DNA from 2 places in the Novosphingobium sp. APW14 genome. Region 2 is predicted to be linked to the other one. Evidence: predicted binding sites of a transcription regulator. Region 2 holds the regulator's gene; the other holds the start of a gene.

Region 1 (14,820 bases), on a different contig from region 2:
AGCAGTTCGTTGACGAACTGAACAAGCATGACCTGCTGATGGACGGCGAAGTATCGATCCAGCAGCAAGGCTTCGATCAGCCTTTCATTTACCGCGGTTTCCGCATGGTTGATCAGGAAAAGCTGCGGGACCTGCGCGGTGACGTGCTGCGCACGATGAACCAGAACGGCATGCTTGCCCTGATTTTCGCCCATCTGTTCTCGCTTGACCTGATCAGCGGCCTCTTTGCCCGCCAGGTTCAGGCCGGCAAGGGTCCAATCAGCGCAGCGGACCTCGAACCCAACGCAGCCTGAAAACAGGTCTGACGGCCTATGCTTCCGGGGCTTGCATAAGCCCCGGCCTAGGCATATCTTCTTAATCGTCTTGTCGGGCTGCCCTCATGGCCTGGCAGGGCGTGGTGCACTCTGTGCACCTCCTCCCTGAACCTAGGCCACCTCGCCATTGTTGCGAGGTGGCTTTTTTCTTTTCGCTACTCGGCTGCTTGGGCCCAAGGGGCTGGTTCCGCCTGCCCAAGTTCTGCAACTTCGCTGGCTAGCCGCCGCACCAGCCCGGTCAAGATGTCAACCATGGCGGCAAACCCGCCCCCCGGTTCCGCCAGCCGCGCATCAAGATAGCGCGACCGGTCTATTTCCAGTTGTACGGCATGGATACCGCCAGTCGGGGCAGCATGGCGTTCCAGAACATACCCTCCGGCATAGGGACGATTGTGCGCGGCCGTCCGCCGCTGCTGCGCGAAATAGCCGAAGCAACTGGCCACCAGCGCCCCGTGGCAGGTGGTTCCAAAGCGGTCCCCCAGCACGAATTCCGGTGGCGGCAGACCATCGCGCAGCCCCAGCGGCGGCATTGAATGCAGGTCAATCAAGAGCGCCGCTCCCCACCGCGATCGCAGTTGCACCAGCGAGTCGGACAAGCATTGGTGATAGGGTGTGTGAATCTGGTCGATCCGATCGACCAAGTCCTTTCGGTCAAGTCGGTGCTTCCACAGCTCTCCAAGACCAGGCAAGCGGCGCGGGATCAGCCCCAGGCCACTGCGGGCCCGCAGACCGGGTGTGTAACTGCCAAGGCCACTGGGTTTGCCCTGGGCGAACATGTCCCAATCAATATCTTCGGTCGCCCGGTTCAGGTCGATCATGGCGCGCGGGGCGTGAGCCACCAGCAAGGCCGCTCCGGTGGCGCTGGCCACGGCCTCTCCCAGCAGATCGACATAGCGATCCTCCAGCCGCAATGCGGCATAGTCCGGGTTGCGCATCCGCTCGATCAGGCTGCCGGGATAGGCACGCCCGGCATGGGGGACAGCGATCAGCACCGGCACCCGCGAGGCATCGCTTTGACGAAGCGTAAAGGCCGCCTGCCCCGGGCTGCCGGGGATTGCGCCTCCAGGAATTTCCGGCGAATCACGTTGGGCGAATGGCTCGGACAGCATGACATCACGCTGGCCGCCGATAGGGTTTCTGTCAAAGCCTGCGAGACCGGTTGCAGGAAGAATCTTAACGGGTTTGCCGGTAAGGCAGACGGGGTCGTAAACTGCCTTACAACTTTCGGGACCAAGCATGATCCGCATTCTCCTTGCCGAAGACGAAGAAGCCATGCGCACTTACCTGGCGCGCGCGCTGGAGAATGCCGGGTATGACGTTGTTTCGGTCGATCGCGGCACCGCGGCTTTGCCACTGCTGGAAACCCAGCATTTCGACCTGCTGCTGTCCGATATTGTGATGCCCGAAATGGACGGGATCGAACTGGCCCAGCGTTGCGGGGAAATCAGCCCGGCAACCAAGGTTATGTTCATCACCGGGTTTGCCGCCGTTACGCTGAAGGCCAACCGCGATGCGCCGCAGGCCAAGGTGCTGTCAAAGCCGTTTCACCTGCGCGATCTGGTGCTGGAAGTAGAGCGGATTTTCGGCAATCCGTCGCAAGCACTCATCTGATCTGAATTTTGCGCCATCAAGCTGCTTGCATACCGCGTGCAGCCTCGCTAATGGCGCATCCCTGCCCGGGGCGACGGCCCCGGGTGGAACCTGAATGGTGCCGGGCGTATAGCTCAGTGGTAGAGCACTATGTTGACATCGTAGGGGTCGCAAGTTCAATCCTTGCTACGCCCACCATTCATTGAAAAGGCCCCGGTTTCCCGGGGCCTTTTTCGTTTCTGGCCAGTTGGTGGGGCTTACTTGCCCTGCCAGTTCGGCTTGCGCTTTTCAGCGAAGGCGGCAGCGCCTTCACGGGCGTCTTCGCTCGCGAAGACCGGCATAACGATCGCACCCTGCTTCTGCCACATCTCTGCATCGGTCCATTCGTGCGACTGGCGAATCACCGCCTTCGACGCGATCAGTGCCAGCGGGCCGTTTTCGGCCACACGGGCAGCCAGTTCAAGCGCGGCGGGCAGCGAGGGGCCTTCAACCACGCGGTTGACGAAGCCCAGTTCATAGGCACGGGCAGCGTCAATGAAATCGCCGGTCAGGGCCAGTTCCATCGCGATCCGCGGTGGGATCTGCCGCGGCAGCTTGATCAGGCCACCGGCTGCAGCCGCCAGGCCACGCTTGGCTTCGGGAATGCCAAACTTCGAACCGGCGCTGGCCACAATCAGATCGCACGACAGGGCCAATTCCATCCCGCCTGCCAGGGCAAATCCGTCAATCGCGGCGATCACCGGCTTGTTCGGGGTCCATTCGGTCAAACCACCAAATCCGCGGCCTTCGATGCTGGGACGCTCCCCGCGCAGGAAGCCCTTAAGGTCCATGCCCGAGCAGAAGGTTCCACCGGCGCCGGTCAGCACGGCACAGCGCAAGTCGTTCTCAGCTTCCAGTCGGTCCATCGCGGCGCTGATGCCTTCGGCCTGGGCCTTGTTCATCGCGTTCTTGGCTTCGGGGCGGTTCATCGTGACGATCAGCACGCCATCGCGGACTTCGGTAAGGACTTCGGGGGCTTCGCTCATAAGTCTTATCCTCTCGGCAGGTGTTTAACCGGACGATTAAAGCGCCAATGCTGCAAGGTCCAGCCCTTACTTGCGTGACGCGACGCCTCTGCTAAGGGAGCGCCTGAAATTCCGCTAACTCCCCAGTGAAAGACTTACGCGCGATGGCCAAGATCAAGGTAACCAACCCCGTCGTCGAAATGGACGGCGATGAGATGACCCGCATCATCTGGCAGTGGATCCGTGAACGGCTGATCCTGCCCTACCTCGACATCGACCTGAAGTATTATGACCTCTCGGTCGAAAAGCGTGACGAAACCAACGACCAGATCACCGTCGACGCCGCCAATGCCACCAAGCAATATGGCGTTGCCGTGAAGTGCGCGACGATCACCCCGGACGAAGCCCGCGTCGAGGAGTTCAAGCTCAAGAAGATGTGGAAGTCGCCCAACGGCACGATCCGCAACATCCTGGGCGGCGTCGTCTTCCGCGAACCGATCGTGATCCAGAACGTGCCGCGCCTGATCCCGGGCTGGACCGATCCGATCGTGGTTGGCCGCCACGCTTTTGGTGACCAGTACCGCGCCACCGACACCCTGATCCCGGGTCCGGGCACGCTGCGTCTGGTCTTCGACGGCGAAAACGGCGAATCGATCGACCTTGAAGTGTTCAAGTTCCCCAGCGCGGGCGTCGCCATGGCGATGTACAACCTGGACGATTCGATCCGCGACTTTGCCCGCGCCTCGCTCAACTATGGTCTCAACCTGGGCTGGCCGGTTTACCTTTCGACCAAGAACACGATCCTCAAGGCCTATGACGGCCGCTTCAAGGACCTGTTCCAGGAAGTCTACGAGAACGAAGGCTTCAAGGAAAAGTTCGCCGCTGCCGGGATCGTCTACGAACACCGCCTGATCGACGACATGGTCGCCTCGGCGCTCAAGTGGTCGGGCAAGTTCGTCTGGGCCTGCAAGAACTATGACGGCGACGTCCAGTCGGACCAGGTAGCCCAGGGCTTTGGTTCGCTCGGCCTGATGACCTCGGTGCTGATGACCCCCGATGGCAAGACCATCGAGGCCGAAGCCGCCCACGGCACCGTCACCCGTCACTATCGCCAGCACCAGCAGGGCAAGGCAACCAGCACCAACCCGATCGCCAGCATCTTCGCCTGGACCGGCGGCCTGCGTTATCGCGGCAAGTTCGACAACACCCCGGAAGTGGTGAAGTTTGCCGAAACGCTGGAACGCGTCTGCATCGAAACCGTCGAAAGCGGCAAGATGACCAAGGACCTTGCGATCCTGATCGGCCCGGAACAGCCCTGGCTGACCACCGAAGGTTTCTTCGAGGCGATCGTCGAGAACCTCGAAACGGAAATGAAGGCCTGGGCCTGATCCCAGCTGCCTGACCGGTAAAAGAGATCAAGCCCCCTGCCCGCAAGGTCAGGGGGCTTTCTTTTGCGCGGCTCCTGCCGCTAAGGTCCGTCCATGGCCGGACCAACCGAAATCACCTCTCCCGCAGTTGGCGATGCCCTGGTGATCCTGGGCGCAGCTGGGGCGATCATCCCGGTCTTCGCCCGCTTTCGCATTACCCCGATCATTGGCTTCATCCTGGTGGGCCTGCTGATCGGGCCGTTTGGGCTTGGCCGGCTGGTGCCCTTCGCGCCCTGGCTGGAGCACATCACCATTGCCGACCCCGCCACGCTTGCCCCGGCGGCCGAGATGGGGATCATCCTGCTGCTGTTCTCAATCGGGCTGGAGCTGTCATTTGCCCGGCTCTGGTCGATGCGCCGGCACGTGTTCGGGCTGGGCGCGCTGGAACTGCTGATCAGCGCGCTGCTGGTTGGCGCCGTGCTGATGGTGCTGGGAAATTCGCTGCCAACCGCGCTGGCGCTGGGCCTTGCGCTTGCCTTGTCCTCGACCGCGCTGGTGCTGCGCATCACCGATCCGCACACGCCCGTGGGCCGCGCCGCGCTGGCCATGCTGCTGTTCGAGGATATTGCCCTGATCCCGATCATCTTCCTGCTGGGGGCGATGGGGCGCGGCGGCGCGGCCCAGGGCGGGGCAGAAATGTTCGACACGCTGTGGCAGGGCGCGCTGGTGATCGTGGCCTTGCTGGCAATCGGCCGCTTTACCCTGCCGCACCTGTTCGCTCAGGCGGCCCGGACGAAAAGCCCCGAACTGTTTCTGGCCGCCAGCCTGCTAGTCGTTATCGGCGCGGCGCTGGCAACGGCGGCTGTCGGCCTCTCGCCCATCTTCGGCGCGCTGGTTGCCGGCCTGTTGATCGCCGAAACCGAATACCACACCGAGGTTGAGCGGATCACCGAACCATTCAAGGGCCTTGCGCTGGGGGTTTTCCTGATCACCGTGGGGATGAGCCTCGACCTGGCCATGGTGTTCGAGCAGTGGAGCCAGATCCTGATCGGGGTTGTGGCCGTATTGATGGCCAAGGCCCTGGTCACGGCCGTGCTGCTGCGATCGATGGGTGCCCGCTCTGGCACGGCGACCGAAACCGGAATCCTGATGGCCAGCCCGTCCGAGACTACCCTGATCGTGCTGGGCACGGCCAGCGCGGTGCAGCTGATCAATGCCGATGCCGCGCAGTTCTGGCAGACGGTAACCGCAATCGGGCTGACCATAACGCCGGGCCTGGCCTGGCTGGGCAAGCGCCTGGGCCGCCGGGTGGAAGGCCAGCGGCCGGTGGTTGACCTGCCCGAGGACGATGTCCCGCGCGCCATCGTGGTTGGCATGGGCCGCGTCGGACGGCTGGTGGCCGATATGCTGCGGGTTCACGACAAGCCCTTTGTCGGGATCGATGGCGATGCCGATACCGTTACCCGCGCGCAGGTTGATGGGTACCCGGTGGTGTTCGGTGATGCCGCGTGGGAGAGCACCCTGCACCGGCTGGGCGTGGAACGGGCCAGCGCCATCATCCTGACCATGGATGAGCCAGTCGCGGTGCAGCGGCTGGTCCGCAAGCTGCGCGTGGCCTATCCCGACCTGACCATCATCGCCCGTGCCCGCGATGTCAGCCATGCCGCCCTGCTTTACCGCGCCGGGGCGAGCCATGCCGTGCCCGAGACGCTCGAAAGCTCGCTGCAGCTATCAGAAGCCGTGCTGGTTGATCTGGGCGTGCCGATGGGGCCGGTGATCGCCTCGATCCACGAAAAGCGCGACGAGTTCCGCGCCCAGATCATGGAAGAGGGCGAACTGGACGAGAAGCCGCGCCTGAAGAGCGCCGGCCTGCGCGAACGCCCGTCAGCCTGAACGCTGCGTCCGTAGCTGTCCCTAGCCCGCGATTGGCGCAGGCTTAGGTAGCGCTGTCTATGCTGGCGGGGTTCCTGACAGGAGTTTGCCCGCTTGACCCGCCGTAATGCCCCCACCGGCGCCGCATTGGCGCTTTTGATTGCCGCTCCGGCGCTGGCCGGATCAGGCCATGCTCCCGCGTCTCACGCCGTCTCCGCACGTGTCCCTGCTTCCGCTCCACATAGCGGCGGCGCGCAGCATTGGGGCTATGCTGGCGAGACCGGGCCCGAACAGTGGGGTGAGCTGGCTGACGAATTCAAGACCTGCAAGGTCGGCCGCATGCAAAGCCCGATCGACCTGGGCGGTGCGGATATCGAAGGCCGGATCGAAGTGCGCGCCACCTATCGCCCGGGCCAGCTCAGCATCCTCAACAACGGCCATACCGTTCAGGTAAACTTCCCCGAAGGCTCAATCCTTTCCAGCGGAATTTCGCACTACAAGCTGGTTCAGGTACATTTCCATACGCCCTCCGAAGAGACGGTCTATGGCGTACCCTATCCCATGGTCGCGCACTTTGTGCACGCCGACCATTCAGGCAATCTGGCGGTGCTGGGCGTGCTGTTCGAAGAAGGCGCGCATAACCCGGAGCTCGACAAAGTGGTCAAGGCCGCCCCGCGCCAGCAGGCCGCCGCTCATGTGGTTGGCGGGGTTACGCTTGATCCGGCCAAGCTGCTGCCACCAAGTCTGGCCGTCTGGCGCTATGATGGTTCGCTGACGACCCCGCCGTGCAGCGAAGGCGTGCGATGGCATGTCGCGATCCAGCCAGTTCAGGCCAGCGCCGCCCAGATCGCCGCAATCCATGCCATCGTAGGCGACAATGCCCGCCCCACCCAGCCGCGCCACGGGCGCCTGCTGGTGGCGGGAACGAACTAGCCCGCCAGCACGGCCTTGGCCGCAGCAATCGCAGCGGCAGCCTTGTCCCCGTCCGGGCCACCGCCCTGGGCCATGTCCGGACGGCCACCGCCGCCCTTGCCGCCCAGTGCTTCGACACCCGCACGAACCAGGTCGACCGCGCTGACCTTGCCGGCCAGGTCTTCGGTCACGGCGGCCGCGATGCTGGCCTTGCCTTCGTTCACGGCAACGATCACCGCCACGCCTGAACCGAGCCGCGCCTTGGCCTGATCCAACAGGCCGCGCAGCTCCTTGGGATCGAGCCCATCGAGCACCTGGCCGGAGAACTTGACCCCGCCCACTTCCTCATCAGCGCTTTCCGCTTTGGCTCCGCCGCCGCCCAGCGCCAGCGCCTTCTTGGCTTCGGCCAGTTCGCGTTCAAGCTTGCGGCGTTCATCGAGCAGCGCGGTAACGCGGGCCTCAACGTCTTCCGGCGTGGTGCGCAGAACCGATGCGGCATTCTTCAGCGCGTCCTCACGGCTGGCGAGATAGCGGAACGCCCCCTCGCCCGTCATGGCTTCGATCCGGCGCACGCCCGAGCTGACCGCGCTTTCGCTGACGATCCGGAACAGGCCGATATCGCCGGTGGCGCGCACGTGGGTGCCGCCGCACAATTCGACCGAATAGGTCTTGTCGGTGGTGCGGCCCATCGAGAGGACGCGCACTTCCTCGCCATATTTCTCACCGAACAGCGCCATGGCCCCGGCGGCAATGGCATCATCCGGGCTCATCAGGCGGGTAACCACAGCCTCGTTGGCGCGGATTTCAGCGTTCACTTCGGCCTCGATCGCGGCAATGTCCTCAGCCGTCAGCGCGGTGGGATGCGAGAAGTCGAAACGCAGGCGGTCGGCAGCAACCAGCGAACCCTTCTGGGTGACATGGGCCCCAAGTCGGTTGCGCAGCGCGGCATGGGCCAAGTGCGTGGCCGAGTGGTTGGCGCGGATCGCATCGCGGCGCGCGACGTCGATATCGAGCTTGACCACGTCACCCACCTTGACCGTGCCGGCCTGGACCGTGCCGTTATGGGCATGGAGGCGGCCAAGCGGCTTCGCGGTATCGCTGATTGCGATGGCCAGGCCATCGGCCCCGGCAATCGTGCCGCTGTCGCCCGTCTGGCCGCCGCTTTCGCCGTAGAACGGGGTCTGGTTGACGATCACGGTCACGGCATCGCCAGCCTTGGCGCTGTCCACTTCCTTGCCGTCCTTGACCAGGGCGACGACCTGCGCCTCACCCGTGGTGGCAGTGTAGCCGGTGAACTCGGTCGCGCCGACGCGTTCGGCGATATCGAACCAGACCTCGGCATCAGCCGCCTGACCAGAGCCCTTCCAGGCGGCGCGGGCCGCAGCCTTCTGCTGGGCCATGGCGGTATCGAAACCGGCCCGGTCCACCCCGATCCCGCGGGCGCGCAGCGCGTCCTCGGTCAGGTCATAGGGGAAGCCATAGGTGTCATAGAGCTTGAATGCGGTCTCGCCCGGCAGCTCGCCACCCTGGCCCAGGCTGGCGGTGGCTTCGTCAAGCAGCTTGAGCCCGTTGGCCAGGGTGCGGCGGAATTGCACTTCCTCGCGCTGCAGGGTTTCCTCGATCAGCGGCTGGGCGCGGCCGAGCTCAGGATAGGCAGCGCCCATTTCCTGCACCAGCGAAGCGACCAGGCGGTGCATCAGGGGCTCCTTCGCGCCCAGCAGGTGGGCATGGCGCATGGCGCGGCGCATGATCCGGCGCAGCACATAGCCGCGGCCTTCGTTGCTGGGCAGGACGCCATCAGCCAGCAGGAAGCTGGTTGAGCGCAGGTGATCCGCGATCACACGGTGGCTGGCCTGCTGCTCGCCCTCAGCCTTCACGCCGGTCAGGCCTTCAGAGGCAGCGATCAGCGCCTTGAAGGTGTCGGTATCGTAGTTGTCGGTCACGCCCTGCATAACCGCAGCGATCCGTTCCAGCCCCATGCCGGTGTCGATGCTGGGCTTGGGCAGTTCGCTGACGATCTCATCCGCAGCCTGCTCATATTGCATGAACACCAGGTTCCAGACTTCGACGAAGCGGTCGCCGTCTTCGTCCGGGCTGCCCGGAGGGCCGCCGAAGATGTGGTCACCGTGATCGTAGAAGATTTCGCTGCACGGCCCGCACGGACCGTCCGAACCCATGGCCCAGAAATTGTCCTTGGTGGGGATGCGGATGATCCGCTCTTCCGGCAGGCCGGCGATCTTCTTCCACAGCGCGAACGCCTCGTCATCGGTGTGATAGACGGTGGCGGTCAGCCGGTTGGGGTTGATGCCCCATTCCTTGGTCAGCAGGGTCCAGGCGTGGATGATCGCCTGTTCCTTGAAATAGTCCCCGAAGCTGAAGTTCCCCAGCATTTCGAAGAAGGTGTGGTGGCGCGCGGTATAGCCGACATTATCGAGGTCGTTGTGCTTGCCCCCGGCGCGCACGCACTTCTGGCTGGAGGTGGCGCGCGGGGTCGCGCGGGTTTCCAGCCCGGTGAAGACGTTCTTGAACGGCACCATCCCGGCGTTGGTGAACATCAGGGTAGGATCGTTGTACGGAACCAGCGGAGCCGACTGCACCACCTCGTGCCCATTCGAGCCGAAGTATTCGAGGAAGGAGCGGCGGATGTCGTTCGTCGAGGTCATAGCGCCTCGCCCCTAGGACAGGCGCAGTTTTGCGGCAAGCGGGAAGGCACGATCACGGCAATCGATGGCGCTAATTCTTGCGTGCGCTGACGATCCAGGCTGCCGCGGCCATGGCGACCAGGTTGCCGCTGCGATGCCGCTCCAGCCATTCGCGGATTCGCGATTCGGCATCAGCCAGGGCCGCGCCTTCAAGACTGCGCAGATGCGGGGCAGCCGGACCGATCCGACGGAACAGGCTCAGGGCATCTTCCACCGGGTCTTCCCCGGTGCCGCAGACATAGGCAAAATCGACCGCTTCGAAGGCAATGCCCTGCCATCCGGCACTGCTCAGGATGCTTTCGACATGGGTGGTTTCGGCAAAGGCAAAAGGCCCGGGCGCGCGGGGATTGACCGAGGGCGGCAAGCCAAGCAATTCAGCTAGGCCGGCGGCCCAGGCATTCTCCCCGGCCGTGCGGAAGCAGCTGAACACCAAGCGCCCGCCTTCGGCCGCTGCAGCGCGAATATTCGCAAACGCGGCAACCGGATCGGCAAAGAACATGACCCCGTGGCGCGAGACGACCAGGTCCGCGGCAAATCCGGGATCGCGCCAGGCTGCGGCATCGGCCTCGATAAAGCTGGCATTGGCCAGATCCGCGGCCCGCCCCTTGGCCACTTCAACCAGATCTTGGGAGATATCGACACCCAACACTGCCGCGCCGGGATTTTGCCGGGCCAGAGCCAGTGACAGCTCCCCCGCCCCGCAACCGATATCAAGCACCGCCTTGCCAACCAGCGGCACAGTGCGATCCAAAAGGACCTGCGTCAGCCCCGCGAACGAGCGGTCAGTCAGCGCATAGTTCTGCGCCCAGCTGCGCCCGACCTGCGCGCGCCAATCCATCTCGGTGGTCATGATGAAAGGCTATGCCGGAGCGAACCTTTGCACAACAGCTATCGCAGGTTGCGCGATGCCGTGGCCGCAATCTCGCGCACCAGCTTGGCAGCAAGGATGGCCGTGCGATCATTCGCATCAAAGCGCGGGTTTAGCTCAACCACATCGGCCCCGACGATCTGCCCGGTTTGCGCGTGCAGCACGGACAGGACCTCGCGGACGCGCAGGCCGCCAGGCTCTGGGTGCGAGACACCAGGTGCTTCGGAGGGATCGAGCCCATCGAGATCGAGCGAGATGTACAGGGGGCCATCCAGCACCGGGACCATGCCCGGGGTGAAATCGGCGATGGGCACGATCTCCACCCCGAACCGGGCCGCCTGTTCGCGGCAATGGCGGTTAAGCGTGCGAATCCCGACCTGGACCAGCCGGCGGCACAACCCAGCTTCAAGAATGCGGGCAAAGGGCGAGGCATGGCTGCGCGGGTTGCCTTCAAAGTCATCGTACAGGTCCGGGTGCGCATCGAAATGGAGGATGTTCACCGGCCCGTGTTTCGCGGCGATCGCCTGGACAATCGGGAACGACACGGCATGATCACCGCCCAGCAAGATCGGCATTGCACCGGCTGAGAGACTTTCAGTCACGCCATTGCGAATGATCGCGTCATCATCAGGCGTTTCGGTGAGCGGCAAGTCGCCGCGGTCCTCCAGCAGGAAGTCATGGCCGATTTCCTGCCCATCCTCTGCCGCCAGGTTGCCGCGATCGCTCCACAGCGCTGCGCGGATCGCCGCCGGCGCTGCCGCCGGGCCGCGGGCGAAGGAGGAATTGCAGTCCGTTGGCAAGCCGATGAGATGGAAGGTCGGTGTGATCATGGTGCCTGTGCTCGTGAATCCTGGGGCGGTTTAACCCCGTGGCGGCACGCATGACGTCATGGCGCGCGCAAATGCAACCGTCGCGATGCCCCCAAACGAAAAGACCGGCGCGGAGCCTGGTAAGGCATACCGCGCCGGTCCTGTTTCGTGGAGGGCATCCTGGGTTTTGGGGGACGAGGATGCCCTCCCCTGGGGAGATTACACGTCGTCGTCCCCGTCGGGACCCGTCATCATCTCCCCGGCAAGACCTTCGGTTTGGCCGCGGATCGCAGCCTCCAGCCGGTCGCAGAGCTCGGGATTGTCCTTGAGGTATTGCTTGGCATTCTCGCGCCCCTGGCCGATCCGGATCGAATCGTAGGAGAACCAGGCGCCCGACTTTTCGACGATGCCGGCCTTCACGCCAAGGTCGAGAATTTCGCCAATCTTCGAAATGCCTTCGCCATACATGATGTCGAATTCGACCTGCTTGAACGGCGGAGCAACCTTGTTCTTGACCACCTTTACGCGGGTCGAGTTGCCGACGATATCGTCGCGATCCTTGATCTGGCCGGTGCGGCGAATGTCGAGCCGGACCGAGGCATAGAACTTCAGCGCGTTACCGCCGGTGGTGGTTTCCGGATTGCCGTACATCACGCCGATCTTCATGCGCAGCTGGTTGATGAAGATCACCATGCAGCGCGAGCGGCTGATCGAACCGGTCAGCTTGCGCAAGGACTGGCTCATCAGGCGAGCCTGGAGGCCGACGTGGCTATCGCCCATCTCGCCTTCGATTTCCGCCCGCGGTACCAGCGCAGCGACCGAGTCCACCACCAGTACGTCGATCGCGTTGGAGCGGACCAGCGTGTCGGTGATTTCGAGCGCCTGCTCACCCGTATCGGGCTGCGAGACGATCAGTTCGTCGATGTTGACGCCCAGCTTCTTGGCATAGACCGGATCGAGCGCATGCTCGGCGTCGATGAAAGCAGCCGTGCCGCCGCTCTTCTGCGCTTCGGCGATGACGTGCAGCGCCAGCGTGGTCTTGCCCGAGCTTTCCGGACCATAAACTTCAATCACGCGGCCGCGCGGCAGACCGCCGATGCCAAGCGCGATATCGAGGCCGAGCGAACCGGTGGAGATCGCTTCAACCTCCATCGTTTCCTTCGAGCCGAGCTTCATCGCGCTGCCCTTGCCAAACGCGCGATCAATCTGGGCCAGCGCCGCTTCCAGCGCCTTTTGACGGTCCATGGTGTCCTTGCCTTCCTGTATCAGCTTGAGTTGTGCACCCATTGTTCGTCCCCTTGCCTAACCAGCCGACCGAGGAGGTCAACTGCGACTCGATGTACCCGATCTGTTCCATGAGAACAAGAGGGGAACTGGAACAAATTTAGAACGCTCTAAATATATAGAAATTTTACGCTTTTTGGTAAATTGTTTTCCTAAAGCTGCGCTGCGGCCAGCACCGCCCCAACCTTGTCCGTCACTTGCTGCACGGTAAAGGGCTTGGGCAGGAAATGAACATCGGCGATGTTGATTTCCTTGCGCAGCTGCTCCTCGGCATAGCCAGACATGAACAGCACGGGCAGCGCCGGGTGGCGGGCGCGAATCTCGCGAATCATGGCCGGCCCGTCCATCCCGGGCATGACCACATCGGACAGGACCAGATCGAATTCGGCACCCTGCTCGACATAGGCGAGGCCTTCGTCGCCATCGGCTGCCGCGGTGACTGTGTAGCCCGCGCGGGTCAGTGCGCGTTCGGCCACTGCACGAACCATGTCCTCATCTTCAACCAGCAGCACTCGTCCGCCACCGGCCCATTGCGCGGTTGGCTCGGCACGAACGGTTTTGATAGCAAGCTCATCGGACGAGGCATGGTGTACCGGAAGGTAGACCGTGAACCTGGTGCCCTTGCCCACTTCGCTGTCGGCAAAGATAAAGCCGCCCGATTGCTTGACGATACCATAAACGGTGGAGAGGCCGAGACCCGTTCCTTTGCCCTGCTCCTTGGTCGTGAAGAACGGTTCAAAGATCTTGCCAAGGTAATCGGGCGAAATCCCGGTCCCGGTGTCTTCCACTACCAGCGCGGTATAATCGACCTGCGGCATGATCGCGTTCCGCATGGCTCGGACATCAGCCGCGCTAACGCCGCGAGTGGCAAGACTGATCCGCCCCCCGCCAATCTCACCCTTCGAGAGAATCGCGTCGCGGGCATTGACCACAAGATTGACGATTACCTGCTCAAGCTGGCTAGGATCGGCCCGCACGGCACCCAGATCGCGATCATGGGTGACTGTTAGCTTCACCTTCTCGCCAATCAGCCGTTTCAGCAGGGTCGAAACGTCCTGCACCACATCGGGAAGCTGCAGCACTTCCGGGCGCAAGGTCTGTTGACGGCTAAACGCGAGGAGTTGGCGAGTCAGGCTGGCTGCTCGGTTGGAGTTGGCGCGGATCTGCTGGATATCGTCATAATCGCTGTCGCCGGGGGTATGGCGCAGCAACATCAGGTCACAAGTACCAAGGATCGCAGTCAGCACGTTGTTGAAATCGTGCGCCACGCCGCCAGCAAGCTGCCCTACGGCCTGCATCTTCGTGGCCTGAGCGACCTGCCGCTTAAGCCGGGCCTCTTCCGTGCTGTCGGAAATGCTGAGCAGGACCGCGGCCTCGCCCAGGCCACGCACACCGGCGAAACTAAGCGTCACCGGATCTTCCGGTTGCGTGCGAAGTCGTATTGCCAGGTCACCCGCAGCCGAGGGTCCCTGCGCAAAACGCCGGATCGCATCGGAAATGGCGCCCTTGTCTTCCTGAACCACCAGGTCTGTTGGATAGGTCGGTGGTGCGTCGCCTTCGCGCCCCGCGGCGCGCATGAAGGCCGGGTTAGCGAAGAGCAGGCGCCCATCGCGGTCAGCCATAGCCAGCCCAAGCGGCAGATTACCAAGCAAAGCCTCAAGATGTGGCACAGCCGCCGAGCCTTCAACTGCACTGCCAGCGATGCCCACCCCGGCTTCGATCAGCAGCATCAAGGATGGGGTCGTGGCATAGTCGACCGGACCTGGCGCATCGGGATCGCGCACGGGCAGGTAATACATCGTCAAAGGATTTCCGCGCCGCCCTTCGCGCGCCCAACTGACCTGATCGCGATCGTCCTGGCGTAGAAACGACGTAAAATCCTGCCCGGTCAAAAGAGCTGCCGGATCGCCCGTCGCGCGGGCGGCAAAGCCCGGGCTGGCGGCACGGATCTTGCCATCAGGATCAACGATCGCGGCGGCCATGCCCGCCGTGGCCAGCGCCCGACCCAGCTTGCCATCAAGGTGCGGGACCAGTTCGGCGACCGGATCAGCGCTGGACAGCGCGCTGATGGTCCAGACCAGGTAATCGTCGCCCCGGC
Region 2 (14,820 bases):
GTCCACCCAGCGCGAAAGATCCGGCGCAGGGCTTGCCATGCCAAAGTGATGAAGCACTTCGGCGTCCAGCCCTTCGGCATGGTACTGCAGCGGCACGGCATAGATGCTGCTGGCATCGAGCGCCTGGATCACCGCTTCCTTGCGGACGTTGCAGAACAACGCGATCTTGGCGCGCTCATTCTCGGGCAGCGGGTGTTCGCAGCGGCACAGCAGCACGTCGGGCTGCACACCCAGGCTCGTCAATTCACGAACCGAATGCTGGGTCGGCTTGGTCTTCAACTCACCAGCCGCCGAAACATAGGGAACCAGCGTTACATGGACCGAGCAGAACCGGTCACGTCCCAGCTCGTTGCGTAGTTGGCGAATCGCCTCGATGAAGGGCAGCCCTTCGATATCACCCACAGTCCCACCGATTTCGCACAGCACGAAATCGAGGTCATCGGTATCGGCAAGGGCGAACCGCTTGATCTCGTCCGTTACGTGCGGGACCACCTGGACCGTCGCGCCCAGGTAATCGCCCCGGCGTTCCTTGGTGATGATGTCGCGGTAGATCCGGCCCGAGGTGATGTTATCTGCCTGGCGCGCGGAAACGCCGGTGAAGCGCTCGTAATGGCCCAGGTCGAGATCGGTTTCCGCCCCATCGTCCGTCACATAGACTTCGCCGTGCTGATAGGGGCTCATCGTCCCCGGATCGACGTTCAGATAGGGATCGAACTTGCGGATGCGGACCTTGAATCCGCGCGCCTGCAGCAATGCTGCGAGGCTTGCCGCCATGAGACCTTTGCCAAGCGAGGAGACCACGCCGCCGGTAATGAAAATGAACCGCGCCATGGGAGTCGGGCCTTAAGCAATGAATGGGGGAACGGGCAAGCGCTGCTTGCCGCAATCCACAATTGAAATGAAACGGCCCGACGAAAAAACGGGCCAACGCTTACTGCTTGGCAGGGGCGTCCTGCGGGGCTGCGGCCGGCGCAGCGGCCGGGCTGGCAGCCGGTGCCGCCAGCGGATCGGCGCTGACCGGCGGACCAGCCGGAGCCACGGTGCGGTTCAGCGACGTATCAAGGCCGCTGCCGCCCGAAGAGGCATTAACCGCCAGCGCCGCCAGAGCGATGCTCAGCAGGACAAACAGCGTTGCCAGAACCGCCGTGGAGCGGGTGAGAAAATCGGCCGCACCACGCGCCGACATCAGGCCTGCCGGGCTTCCGCCCACGCCAAGGCCGCCGCCTTCCGACTTCTGCATCAGGATCACGGCGACCAGCAATGCGGCAACAATGGCCTGTACGACGGTCAGGAAGACAAATAGCGACATTGGCGGCTTTCCGCTGGAGGTAACTGTTGCCCGCGCATCTAGGCGCGCGAAGCCCGGGTTGCAAGCGTGGCGCTACTCCTCGCCGGGACCAGCGGCGGCCAGCACGATCGCCAGAAAGCTCTCTGCCTGCAGGCTCGCGCCGCCGACCAGCGCCCCGCCGACTTCGTCAGCTGCCAGCAATTCCGCCGCGTTGCCAGCGTTGACCGATCCGCCATAAAGGATCGAGATGCCCGCACCGTCCGGGCCATAGATCGTCTCGAGCCGGGCGCGAATCGCCCGGTGGATTGCGCCGACATCGCCAACCGAGGGCACGCGGCCGGTGCCGATCGCCCAGACTGGCTCATAAGCAACGGTAACGCGGGCCGCGACGCCCTCACCCACCGGTAGCGAGCCGTCGAGTTGGGCGCAGACCACGGCTTCGGCCTGACCGGCATCACGCTGCGCCTCGGTTTCGCCGACACAGACAATCACTTCCAGCCCAGCAGCCAGCGCGGCCTCGGCCTTTGCGCGCACCTGGGCATCCGTTTCAGCGTGCATGGCGCGCCGTTCACTGTGGCCCAGGATTGTATAGGTTGCGCCGGCATCGGCCAGCATCGCAGCCGAGACATCACCTGTAAAAGCACCGCTTGCCGCAGCGTGGCAATCCTGCCCGCCAATTGCCATGGCCTCGGCGTTTTCCGCCAACGACTGGATCAGGGTGAACGGCGGCGCCACGGCCACACGCACGCCGGGATGGCGCGCCGCACCGCGATCAATGGCCCGTGCTTCGGCCAGCATCGCTCGCGTACCATTCATCTTCCAGTTGCCGACAATAAAGGGCCGGTTCGCCATGCGTAATTTCCTGCAATATGATTGAGCCCCGGGGGTGCACTCCGGATCAGCCCGCGCCTAGGCCAGTGGTGCCGCCCTTGTCAAAGCTGTCTGTGGAACAGCAAGCAGGATTGCCCGCGCGGCAATTGCTGCCTAAAGCCCCGCCATTGACCCGCTTGTTGCGGGCATTTGGTCTTGTTTTGGCGAGTTCGCATGCTGCAGATATTCCGCAAGTCTCTAGGTTCCAAATTGGGCGCCGGTCTCGGGTTGGGTTTCCTCCTGATCCTCGGCATGGCGTTTGCAGCGGGCGATATTGCCGGCAACAGGAGCTTTGGCGGCAGTGCGGGCGGCGATCGGGCTGCAACGGTTGGCAATGGCCGCGTCGATAGCACTGACGTGGAACGAGCCGTCAGCCGGACGCTGGAAAACCTCCGCCGCGAACAGCCGACCGTCACGCTGAAGGATTTCGTTGCCCAGGGCGGGTTCGACCAGGTGCTGCGCAACGTGATCGATCTCGCCGCGATCCACGAATTCGGCCAGAAGCACGGCATGCACATCGGCAATCGCCTGATCGACAGCGAAATCGCAAAGTTGCCGGACGTTCAGGGCCCGGACGGCAAGGTCAGCGACCAGCTCTACCGAGCCTTCCTGCAGCAGCGTGGCTTGACCGACGCCCAGCTGCGGCGTGAGCTCGGCAATTCGTTGATGGCGCGCCAGCTTGTTGCCAATGCCGATTTCGGCGTGGTGGTGCCGGGTACGCTGGTCCAGCGTTATGCCGCAGTCATCACCGAACGCCGCACCGGCCAGATCGGCCTGCTGACCTCAGCGGCCTTTGCCCCCAAGACCCTGCCGAGCGAGAGTGATCTGGCGAGCTGGTATGCCGGCAACCAAAAGGACTTTATGCGGCCAGAGCGACGCGTCATCCGCTTCGCAACTTTCACCGACGCCGTGCTGAAGACTGTTCCAGCCCCGACCGAGGCGGAAATTGCCGCAGCCTATGAAGCCAAGAAGACCAAGTACCAGGCCAGCGAGAGCCGCAAGGTCAGCCAGTTGATCCTGCCGACCGAATCCGCCGCCAAAGCCGCACTGGCTGAAGCGGCAGGCAAGTCGCTTGAAGCCGTTGCCGCAGCAAAAGGCTTAAGTGTCGCGGCCCTCGCCCCGCTCGAAAAGTCCGCTCTGGCAATTCAGACCTCGCAGGCTGCCGCCAACGCCGCCTTCGCCGCGCCGAAGGGCAAGGTGCTCGGCCCGATCAAGGCACCGCTGGGCTGGGTGCTGCTGCGTGTTGACGCGATCGAAGGCAAGGCCGGAAAGACGCTGGACCAGGCGCGAAGTGAACTGCTGCCCGAACTGGTCGCTCAAAAGCGCCGCGCCGCGCTCACCGATTTCTCGGCCCGGATTGAGGAAGAGTTCGATAATGGCTCGACCCTCACCGACATCGCCAAGGAACTGGGCCTGACCCTCAACGAAACAGCCCCGCTGCTCAGCACCGGTCAGGTCTTTGGTCAGAACGGCAAAACCGCCCCGACCGAACTCACCCCGGTCCTGAGCACTGCCTTTGCGATGGAAAGCGAAGGTCAGCCGCAGTTGGCCGAAGTTGAGCCAGGCAAGCAATTCATCGTCTTTGACGTCGCCCAGATCCAACCCTCGGCCGCAGCGCCGCTGGCGGAAGTCAAACAACAGGTCTTGACTGAATATCAGCTGAGCAAGGGCGCAGTCGCCGCCCGCGCCGCTGCGCTCAAGATCGAAGCCATGGTCAAGCGGGGGGCCGACCTTGGCACCGCGCTCGCCTCGCTCGGATTGCCGCTGCCGGAGGTTGAGCAGGTGAACCTGCCGCGTGAGCAGGTTCAGCAGATGGGCCAGCAGACCCCGCCGCCATTGGCTATGCTGTTCGCGCTTGCCAAAGGGCAGGTCAAGCTGATGGCTGCTCCGCGCAACCGCGGCTGGTACGTGGTCAAGGTAACCGACGTGATCCCCGGCAAAGTGGCTCCGAACGACCCGCGCCTCCCGCAGTTCCAGCAAACCATGGCCAGTGTCGCTTCGCAGGAGTACTCGCTCCAGCTGCGCGCGGCCATGCGCGCCGACGTGGGTGTGAAGCGCAACGAAGCCACGATCAACGCGCTCAAAACCCGCCTCTCTGGCGGTAACTGAGCGGGGCGCTGGTGCCGGGCCTGAACAACCGCGACGCAGCACTGGCCGCGCTGGCGGTCGGCCGCCCGGCCCTGGTCTGGCAGCGGCTGATCGCTGACGCCGAAACCCCGGTGGGTGCGGCGGTCAAGCTGATCGAGCCGGGCCGCGGCGATTTCCTGCTCGAATCGGTCCAGGGCGGTGAAGTTCGCGGGCGTTACAGCCTGCTCGGTCTTGATCCCGACCTGGTCTTCCGCGCGACGGGTGCAGCCTGCGAGATCAACCGGGCCTGGCGGCAGGATCGCGAAGCCTTTGCCGCGTTACCCGGTGACAGCCTGACCGAGCTGCGCGCCCTGGTTGAAGCTTGCAAGATCGACGTGCCGCAGCCCCTCCCCTCGGCCCTGGCCTGCCTGGTCGGCTATTTCGGTTACGAAACTTACGGCCTGATCGAAAGCCTGCCGCGCCCCGCGCCCAACGCGCTGAACCTGCCCGACATGCTGTTCGTGCGGCCAACGCTGCTGCTGGTGTTTGACCGGCTCAGCGATGAGCTCTTCGCGATTGCCCCGGTCTGGCCAGAAGGCGGCAGCCCGGACCAGTTGGTCGAACAGGCCGGCGAACGGATCGAGGCCGCGCTCGCACGGCTCGCCAGCCCGGCACCAGCCGCCACCCGCGCCGCCAACCTTCCTGAACCCACGCTTCAGCCGGCAGTGCCGCGTGAACGCTATGCGGAGATGGTACACAAAGCGAAGGACTACATCGCCGCTGGAGACATCTTCCAGGTTGTGCTGGCGCAGCGGTTCACCACGCCCTTTGCTCTCCCCGCGCTGGACCTTTACCGCGCGCTGCGGCGGATCAACCCTTCACCCTTCCTCTATTTTCTGGACTTGCCCGGCTTTGCCCTGACCGGGTCGAGCCCGGAAATCCTGGTGCGCGTTCGCGATGGCGAAGTAACGATCCGCCCGATTGCCGGCACCCGCCCGCGCGGCAAGTCCCCGGAAGAAGACCGCGACAACGAGGCAAGCCTGCTGGCCGACCCCAAGGAACGCGCCGAGCACCTGATGCTGCTCGATCTGGGCCGCAACGATGTGGGCAGGGTGGCCGAAGCCGGGTCCGTGCGGGTGACCGAAAGCTATACGGTCGAACGCTATAGCCATGTCATGCACATCGTCTCCAATGTGGTCGGCAAGCTTGATGCCACCAGCCACGATGCGTTGGATGCCGTCTTTGCAGGCTTCCCGGCTGGCACGGTCAGCGGCGCACCCAAGGTTCGCGCCTGCGAGATCATCGCTGAGCTCGAACCCGAAACCCGCGGTGCCTATGCTGGCGGGGTCGGATATTTCTCGCCCGATGGCAGCCTCGATTCCTGCATCGTCCTGCGCACCGGGGTGGTCAAGGACGGCACCCTGCACGTCCAGGCCGGGGCCGGGATCGTGGCCGATAGCAACCCGGAATATGAACAGCGCGAATGCGAGGCCAAGGCCGGCGCTCTGATCGCCGCGGCGCGCGAGGCGGTGCGGGTGGCAGGCGAATCCGGCTACGGACAGTAGGCCGGGTTGACCCGGAGCAATGCTCCGCTAGCTTGCTGGTCATGCGCAAGATTCTGCTCCCCCTGCTCGCCCTGATCGCCACGCCGCTTCACGCGGAGGACTGGCGTGCCAAATCGACCGAACGCGATGTCGTCCTGAAGGACTTCGCCTTTGCCGAGGGCGGCAAGATGGACGTGAAGATGCACGTCACCACGCTTGGCACGCCCCGCAAGAACGCGGCGGGTGAGATCGAGAACGCCGTGATGGTGCTCCACGGCACGGGCGGCAGTGGCCACCAGTTCTTCCGCCCGCAATTTGCCGAAGAACTCTTCGGCCCTGGCCAGCCGCTCGACCTTGCCAAGTATTACGTGATCCTGCCCGACAACATCGGCCATGGCAAAAGCTCCAAGCCCAGCGACGGGCTGAAGATGGCTTTCCCGCGCTATAACTATGCCGACATGGTCGCGGGGCAGCACCGGATGCTGACCGAGGGTCTGGGCGTAAAAAAGCTCAAGTTGATCCTCGGCACCTCGATGGGCTGCATGCACGCCTTTGTCTGGGGCACCACCCGCCTCGGTTTTGCCGAACGGCTCGCCCCTTTCGCGTGCAACGCGATGGAAATCGCCGGGCGCAACCGGATGTGGCGCCAGATGTCGATCGACGCGATCAAGGCCGATCCGCTTTGGAACCAGGGCAATTACACCAGCGCGCCTGAAAGCGGGCTGCGCACGGCCCGTTACATCTCGATGATTGCCGGGGCCAATGCCTGGGCACTGCAGAACGAATACCCGACCCGCGAACAGGCTGAGGCCGCGCTGCGCACCGGCTATGCCGCCCGCGCCACCAGCGATACCGATGCCAATGACCAGATCTACCAGCTGGACAGCTCGCGCGATTACAATCCGGCACCGAACCTGGCCAAGATCACCGTCCCGGTGCTGTGGATCAACAGCTCGGACGATTTCATCAACCCGCCCGAACTAGGCATGGCACAGCAGCATGTGAAGCTGATGCCCAAGGCGCGCTTTATCCTCTTCCCCTTCAGCCCTGATACCAAGGGCCATGGCACACATACCTGGGCCAAGTTCTGGAAGGCCGATCTGGCCGAACTGCTGTCGAAGTGAGCGCGGCCGCCTCTTCGGACCGCCGCGGCCTTTATCCGCCGGTTGAGCCTTTCGCGAGCGGCATGCTCGACGTCGGTGATGGACACAGCATCTATTGGGAGCGCTGCGGCACCCCCGGCGGCAAGCCGGCGGTATTCCTGCATGGCGCCCCCGGCGGCGGGTGCAGCGCCAAGCAGCGCCAGCAATTCGACCCCGCGCTTTACGATGTGCTGCTGTTCGACCAGCGCGGCTGCGGTCGGTCCACGCCATTTGCCAGCCTTGAGTCCAATACCACCTGGCACCTTGTCGCCGATATCGAGGCCCTGCGCGAACTGGCCGGGCACGATCGGTGGATGGTATTCGGCGGTTCGTGGGGCTCAACGCTCGCGCTCGCCTATGCCGAGAAGCACCCGGAGCGGGTAACCGAACTGGTGCTGCGCGGGATCTTCCTGGCCAGCCAGCAGGAGGCCAACTGGCTTTACAAATATGGCGCAAGCGAACTCTACCCCGAAACCTGGAGCGAGTTCGCCGGACATATCCCCGCAGCGGAGCGCCATGATCTCGTCGCCGCCTATCACAAGCGGCTGACCAGCGACGATCCGGCCGTGCGCCTTGCTGCGGCCAAAGTCTGGTCGATGTGGGAGGGCGTCACCGTGACCCTGCTCCCCGATCCCGAGATGCTGGCAGACTTCACGGCAGACGATCACGCCGTCGCCGTCGCCAGGATCGAGAACCACTATTTCAGCCATGATTGCTGGCTGGAGCCCGGACAATTGCTGCGCGACGCGCACCGACTGCGCGGCATTCCCGGGGTGATCGTCCAGGGTCGTCACGATTGCTGCACGCCGCCGGCCGCGGCCTGGGCGCTGAAGCAGGCCTGGCCCGAAGTGGAACTGCAGATCGTGCCCGATGGCGGTCACCTGTTTACCGAACCCGGGATCACCGATGGCCTCGTCCGCGCAACCGATCGCTTCGCGGGCAAGGCGGGATAACTCCCCTTTATCCGTTCGTGTCGAGCGCAGTCGAGACACCTAGGGCCACCGTGTCTCGACTACGTTCGACACGAACGGGCTTGGGAAGAGTTCGATAAAGGCTGGCTGGTCTTTCGTGGCAGCCGCCGCTAAGGCTCCGAGCCATGATCCTCGTTATCGACAATTACGACAGCTTCACCTGGAACCTGGTCCATTACCTGATGGAACTGGGGGCTGAGGTTGAGGTGGTGCGCAACGATGCGCTGTCGGCGGGGCAGGCAATCAGCACCGGGGCTGAAGGCTTCTTGATTTCACCCGGCCCCTGCACGCCGAACGAAGCGGGGATCAGCCTGGATCTGGTTGGCGCCTGCGCCGATGCCGGCAGGCCCCTGCTGGGCGTCTGCCTGGGTCACCAATCGATCGGCCAGTATTTTGGTGGCAAGGTGGTGCGCGGTGGACTGATGCATGGCAAGACCTCGCAGGTTACCCATGATGGCACGGGTCTGTTCCAGGGCCTCCCCTCGCCCTTCACCGCAACGCGCTATCACTCGCTGATCGTTGAAGACATTCCGGACAGCCTGGTGGTCAACTGCCGGTCCGACGATGGCCACGTGATGGGCTTCCGCCATGCCAGCCTGCCGATCCACGGCGTGCAGTTCCACCCGGAAAGCATCGCCACCGAGCACGGCCACGCCATGCTCGCCAACTTCCTCGCGATCTGCGGCATCAAGGCGAAGGAACTGGCGTGAGGCATTGCCCATGAGTTTGGCGCTGGGGGAAGCCGAGGCGCTATTCGGGCGCATGCTCGATGGCGGTATGGCCGATGATCAAATCGCCTCTACCCTGATCGAGCTGGCTGACCGCGGTGAAACGGCTGCCGAAGTCGCCGGCCTGGTTCGCGCCATGCGGGCACGGATGAAGCCGGTCAGCGCTCCCACCGGCGCGATCGATGTCTGCGGCACTGGCGGCGATGGCCAGCACAGCCTCAATGTGTCGACCGCCGTGGCGCTGGTTGTTGCGGCTTGCGGCGTACCTGTGGCCAAGCATGGCAACCGCGCGGCATCCAGCAAGGCCGGCGGGGCCGATACGCTAGAAGCATTGGGCCTGAACCTCGCCCGTGCTTCAGACCTAGCCGAGCAAACCCTGCCCGACCTTGGCATCGCCTTCCTGTTCGCCCAGGCGCATCACCCCGCGCTGGCCCGCGTTGGTCCAATCCGCAAAGCGCTGGGGCGCCGGACAATCTTCAACCTTTGCGGCCCACTGGCCAACCCTGCCGGGGTAACGCGCCAGCTGGTCGGCGTCGCCCAGCCGGGCCTGATCGCGCTCTACAAGCAGGCGATGGAACTCCTCGGCACCGAGGCGGCACTGATCGTTTCGGGTGCGGAAGGGCTGGACGAACTTTCGATCGAAGGCACCAGCTATCTGGCCGCAATCGGCCTGCCCCCGCTGCCCGCCGAACTCCGGCCCGAAGATGCCGGCCTGCCCAGCCATCCGCTGGAAGACCTGCGCGGCGGCGATGCGGCCTACAATGCCGAGGCATTGCGCCGCCTGCTGCTGGGTGAAGCCGGGGCCTATCGCGACGCCGTGCTGCTCAACAGCGCAGCCGCGCTGCTGGTCGCTGGGCAGGCCGAAGATTGGTTCGAAGGCGTCGAGGAAGCCGCCGAAGCCATCGACAAGGGCCTCGCCAAGGCGCTGCTGGACTGCTGGATCGAGACTGTGAAATGACCGACAAGCTCGCCGAAATCTGCGCGACCAAGCGCGTCGAACTCGCCGCCCGCAAGCCGCAGGGGCTCAGCCACTGGCCCACCCCTTCACCCGTGCGCGGGTTTGAGGCGGCGCTGCGTGCCAAGGCCGCCGAAGGCTTCGCCCTGATTGCCGAGATCAAGAAGGCCAGCCCCTCAAAAGGCCTGATCCGCGCCGATTTTGATCCGCCGGCCCATGCCCGCGCCTATCAGGCGGGCGGCGCAGCCTGCCTCTCGGTACTGACCGACGCGCCTTACTTCCAGGGGCACGAGGATTACCTGATCGCCGCGCGCGCTGCCTGCGACTTGCCGGTGATCCGCAAGGACTTCATGGTCGATCCCTGGCAATGCGCCGAGGCCCGGGCGATGGGGGCCGATGCGATCCTGATCATCGTTGCCGCGCTGGAAGATGCCATGATGGCCGAGATCGAGGCCGCCGCCCGCGAGCAGGGCCTCGACGTGCTGGTCGAAGTACATGACGAGGCCGAGATGGAACGGGCGCTCAAGCACCTTCAGTCAAAGCTGGTCGGCGTCAACAACCGCAACCTCAAGACCTTCGAGGTCGATCTCGCCACCACCGAACGCCTCGCCGCGTTGGTCCCCGGCGATGTCTTGCTGGTCTGCGAAAGCGGGATCGGCAGCCACGCCGATTGTCAGCGCATGGCGCGCAGCAATGTCCGCACTTTCCTGGTCGGAGAAAGCCTGATGCGCCAGGCAGATGTCGAAGCGGCAACCCGCAGCCTGCTGCTCGGATAGGCTGGTCCTGCGCTGCGCTTTCTGACAAGACTGCGCCATGACCAAGCTTTCCCACCTCGACGATGCCGGTAATGCCGCGATGGTCGATGTTTCAGCCAAGCCCGCCACCGAGCGCGAGGCTATTGCCGAGGGCCGCATCACCATGTCGGCCGAGGCACTGGCCGCAATCCGCGCTGGTGCAGTTAAAAAAGGCGATGTGCTGGCGACGGCGCGGGTTGCCGGGATCATGGCCGCGAAGAAAACCAGCGAGCTGATCCCGCTGTGCCATCCGCTGATGCTGTCCAAGGTGGCGATCGATTTCGCATTTGAGGCCGATGGGCTGCGGGTCACCGCCATGGCCCGGCTTACCGGCCAGACCGGCGTGGAAATGGAGGCCCTTACAGCAGCTTCCGTCGCGCTCCTGACAATCTATGACATGGCCAAGGCGCTCGACAAGGGCATGACCATCGGCAACCTCCGCCTGCTTGAAAAGCGGGGTGGCAAGTCGGGCGACTGGAAGGCCCAGGATTGATGCCGGCACCGCTGCCGCTGGAAGAAGCCCAGGCGCGCCTGTTGGCACTGGCCGAGCCATTGCCGCTGGAGCGGGTTGATCCTCCCTCCGCGCTGGGACGCTGGCTGGCCGAGCCGCTGGTCGCGGCGCGCACCCAGCCTGCTTGCGCTGTCTCCAGCATGGATGGCTATGCCGTCGGTGAAAACGATCTTGATGGTCCGTGGCAAGTCATTGGCGAAAGCGCTGCAGGGCACCCGTTTCAGGGCCTCGTCAGCACCGGCCAGGCCGTGCGCGTCTCCACCGGCGCCGTTGTGCCCGGCGGCGCAGGTGCCGTGGTGGTGCAGGAAGATGTCACGCGCAATGACGACACGCTGATCCTGACCGGCAGTGGTCCCAGCCTGCCCGGCACATACATCCGCCGCGCCGGATCTGACTTCTCTGAAGGCAGGATGCTGGCCGAACGCGGCAAGCGGCTTGGTCCGGCGCAGGTCGCGCTCGCTCTCGCGGCGGGGCACAGGCACATCGCGGTGCGTCGCGTTCCGCGCCTCGCCATCATTGACAGCGGGGATGAGCTGGCCGCCGATCCTGCGAACTGCGCAGCGCATCAGGTCCCAGCAAGCAACGGTGCAATGCAGGCCGCCCTCGCCGCCAGCCTGCCTTGCCGCATCACCCGGCGCGAACCGGTACCCGACAACCTGGACCTGCTGATTGCCGAACTCGACGCCGCATCATCAGCAGATGTGATTGTTACCAGTGGCGGCGCATCGGTGGGGGATCACGACCTGATGATCCCGGCCTTGCGAGCCTGGGGGGCGGAGCTCGATTTCTGGAAAGTGGCGATCAAGCCGGGCAAGCCGCTGCTGGTAGCCCGCAAAGGCCAGCAAGTCGTGCTCGGCCTGCCGGGCAATCCGGTTTCAAGCTTTGTAACCGCATGGCTCTTCCTGCTGCCCTTGCTGCGCCGCCTGTCCGGTGCGCAGCAGCCGCTCCCGGTGCGGCACGAGGCGCGCCTCGCGACAGCCATGGCCGGCGGGGGCGACCGACGCGAGTTCCTGCGTGGCATCCTGAGCGGTGGCGAAGTGACCCCGGCGCTTGGCCAGGATAGCGGCGCACTTGCCGCGCTGGCAGCCAGCAATTGCCTGATCGACCGGGCCGCCAACAGCCCCATTTTGCCCGCCGGAACGCCGGTTTTCATCTATCCGCTCGAAAATGGCGGAATTGCTTGACTTGGATTCAGATGTTGCTTACCTGTTCCACATTCGTTCACTGAACGGCACGGGAACAGAGGTGTTCTCCCGGCCGCGAATGGGAGGTTAAGGGCGATGCTGACGCGTAAGCAGCATGAATTGATCCGGTTCATCCAGGTAAAGCTTGAAGAGACCGGCGTCTCCCCTTCGTTTGAGGAAATGAAGGAAGCGTTGGACCTTAAGTCCAAGTCGGGCGTCCACCGCCTGATCTCTGCGCTGGAAGAGCGCGGTTTTATCCGCCGCCTGCCCAACCGCGCCCGTGCGCTGGAAGTGCTCAAACAGCCGGAAGACGTGGTAACGAAGGCGCCGCGCGCTGCCAATTCGAACAACGCCGCTGCCGCCGTGATCCGCCCGCCAGAGGCCAAACCCGCTCCGGCTAACGACGTGATCGAGATCCCGCTGCACGGCCGGATCGCGGCCGGCGTGCCGATCGAGGCGATGGAAACCAGCGCCATGCTGCCGGTACCCGCGGCACTGCTTGGCTCGGGCGAGCACTATGCGCTTGAGGTTTCCGGGGATTCGATGATCGAAGCCGGGATCTTTGATGGTGACTATGCTCTGATCCGCAAGACCGACACCGCCCGCGATGGGGAAATCGTCGTCGCTCTGGTTCGCGGCGAGGAAGCGACGCTCAAGTACCTGCACCGCGACAACGGGATGATCCGGCTCGATCCAGCCAATGCCGCTTACGAGCCGCAGGTCTATCGTCCGGGCGAAGTGATGGTTCAGGGCAAGCTGGCTGGCCTGCTGCGCCGCTATCACTAACGGGTTGAGACGGGCCGGGGCCTGCGTGGTTCCGGCCCGATCCACCAACCATGGTCGCCCTGGCTATCGGCCACGCTGACCACCGTGCGATCCGCCAGATCGATCGCCAGCCCTCCACTCCGTTCCAGATAGTGCCGATCCGCCTTAAGCCATCTAGGCCGGCAGGATCGCGGCAACCACCGATCTGAAATCACCACATCCACCTGCCTGCACGCTGCGGCCAAGGCGCGCGCGGGCAGCCGGTCGCGCGTGCGTGTCAGGAGCAAGGACCAAACCCGCCCGCCGCGGCGAATCTGCACCAGACACAGATCAACGTTGCAGTGCGCCCCAGACCATTGATCAAGCGGACGCGGGGTTCCACTCATCCCGGCTAATTCCAAAAGCGTATCGCGCGCATAGCCTTCGCGTCCCGCACGCAGCACCAGCACTTCTCCGGGTAGTACCCCGGTCAGCCCAACATGGCGGCCATCTCCCGAAACCAGCAGATCAGGTGGCTGCAGCGTCAAAAGCAAGACCGCACCGATACCCGCTGGCACCAGCCCCCACAGGCGCACCCTGCCCGGCCACAGCGCCAGCCACAGTCCGCCCGCCACAAACAGCAGGAAGGCCCCGCGTCCCATCGCTGGAAGGGTAGTCACCGCACCCGGCTGGCTGGCGGCAAAGTGCGCCAGTCCAAGCAGCGCATCGAGCGACTGTCCGGCAAGCCACCAGGCCGGTCCGCCAAGCCCGATTGTATCGAGCAACAGCGCCAGCGCGATCAGCGGCATGGAAACGAAAGTGGTTAGCGGAATGGCGATAACATTGGCCAGGGCCCCGTAAACCCCCGACTGGTGGAAATGAAACAGGCCGATCGGCATCAACGCCAGCTCGATCACCACCCCGGTCAGCAGCAGCATGGCAAGGTTGCGCATCATCCGCGCCAGCCAGCCCTCCTCGCGGGGGGCAAGGAAGGCCTGGATCGGAGCGGCACCATGCAACGCCACGATCGCGATCACCGCCGCAAAGCTCATCTGGAAGCTCGGCCCGACCAGCGCTTCAGGCCAGAACAGCAGGACCACAAATGCCGCCACCGCCACCATCCGCAGCGACAGCGCTTCGCGCCCCAGCACCAGCGCCAGCAGCACCAGCAGAGCAGCGATGCACGAGCGCACCGTCGGCACTTCACCGCCGGTCAGCAGGGTATAACCGATCCCAGCGATGGCCCCACCCGCCGCAGCTGCCAGCGGCAGCCGCACGCGCAAGGCCAGCCAGGGCCAAAGCGCGCCCAGCCTCATTACCATGACATAGACCGCTGCGATCACCGCGCTGACATGCAGCCCGCTGATCGACAGCAGGTGGGCAAGCCCTGAATTGCGCATCGCCTCTTCGTCTGCCTCGGAAATGGATCCGCGGTCACCACTGGCATAGGCCGCCGCAATTGTCCCTGCCGATCCCGAAAGCTGAGCGCGGACATGGGCGGATAGTGCGCGCTGCACATCTTCCAGCCCCCGGCCTTGCCCACCCGACCGAAGAATGGAAATTGGCCCAAGTGCTGCGCCGGTCGCGGCGATCCCCTGAAACCAGGCCGCGCGGGCAAAGTCATAGCCCCCCGGCAGCATCGGCGGAGCGGGCGGGACGAGCCGCGCCCGGAGACGCACCGCGGCGCCAGGACGCAGCGCGGCCTGATCCAGAGCCAGGGGCACGTTGATCCGCGCCCTGATCGCCTTTCCGCTATTCGGATCACGCGTGGCCAGCAGCAGCCGCGCCCGCCCCTCCGCAGGCTGTTCCTGGCGTGACAGGACCGTGCCGACCAACTCTGCCACTTGCGGCCGCGCAATCGGCGCTGCACCGACCAGGCTGGACTTCACCCAGACGTGGCCACAGCCCAGCGCGATAGCCAGCGCGATTGCAGCCAGCGCCTGACGCAGGAAGGGGAAAGCCCCGTCCTCGCGCAGCCATATGAGCACCCCGCCGGCCATGGCGGCGCAGGTCAGCATCAGG

The links. The regulator LexA, encoded in region 2, represses DNA repair genes until DNA is damaged. The targets are predictions, from matches to a motif close to GTTCCNCNCTTGTTCT.
Region 1: a site for LexA is predicted at 12,797-12,812, ahead of recA (recombinase RecA). Genes of this name have one in related genera too.

Annotation. Positions count from the first base shown of each region.
Region 1 covers NZ_JAVYAB010000001.1:39,517-54,336, reverse strand. The annotation lists gene RQP55_RS00260 (SapC family protein) at 1-293, shown strand, start outside; gene RQP55_RS00255 (N-formylglutamate amidohydrolase) at 470-1,423, opposite strand; gene cpdR (cell cycle two-component system response regulator CpdR) at 1,551-1,925, shown strand; tRNA gene RQP55_RS00245 (tRNA-Val) at 2,028-2,102, shown strand; gene RQP55_RS00240 (crotonase/enoyl-CoA hydratase family protein) at 2,162-2,929, opposite strand; gene RQP55_RS00235 (NADP-dependent isocitrate dehydrogenase) at 3,073-4,296, shown strand; gene RQP55_RS00230 (cation:proton antiporter) at 4,390-6,168, shown strand; gene RQP55_RS00225 (carbonic anhydrase) at 6,262-7,080, shown strand; gene alaS (alanine--tRNA ligase) at 7,077-9,722, opposite strand; gene RQP55_RS00215 (class I SAM-dependent methyltransferase) at 9,793-10,611, opposite strand; gene RQP55_RS00210 (arginase family protein) at 10,650-11,459, opposite strand; gene recA (recombinase RecA) at 11,658-12,725, opposite strand; gene RQP55_RS00200 (response regulator) at 12,875-14,820, opposite strand, start outside.
Region 2 covers NZ_JAVYAB010000003.1:231,927-246,746, reverse strand. The annotation lists gene RQP55_RS05705 (CTP synthase) at 1-831, opposite strand, end outside; gene secG (preprotein translocase subunit SecG) at 932-1,309, opposite strand; gene tpiA (triose-phosphate isomerase) at 1,382-2,140, opposite strand; gene RQP55_RS05690 (peptidylprolyl isomerase) at 2,333-4,267, shown strand; gene trpE (anthranilate synthase component I) at 4,279-5,790, shown strand; gene RQP55_RS05680 (alpha/beta fold hydrolase) at 5,832-6,893, shown strand; gene pip (prolyl aminopeptidase) at 6,890-7,864, shown strand; gene RQP55_RS05670 (aminodeoxychorismate/anthranilate synthase component II) at 8,008-8,592, shown strand; gene trpD (anthranilate phosphoribosyltransferase) at 8,603-9,568, shown strand; gene trpC (indole-3-glycerol phosphate synthase TrpC) at 9,565-10,341, shown strand; gene moaC (cyclic pyranopterin monophosphate synthase MoaC) at 10,379-10,852, shown strand; gene RQP55_RS05650 (molybdopterin molybdotransferase MoeA) at 10,852-12,054, shown strand; gene lexA (transcriptional repressor LexA) at 12,151-12,840, shown strand; gene RQP55_RS05640 (ComEC/Rec2 family competence protein) at 12,837-14,820, opposite strand, start outside.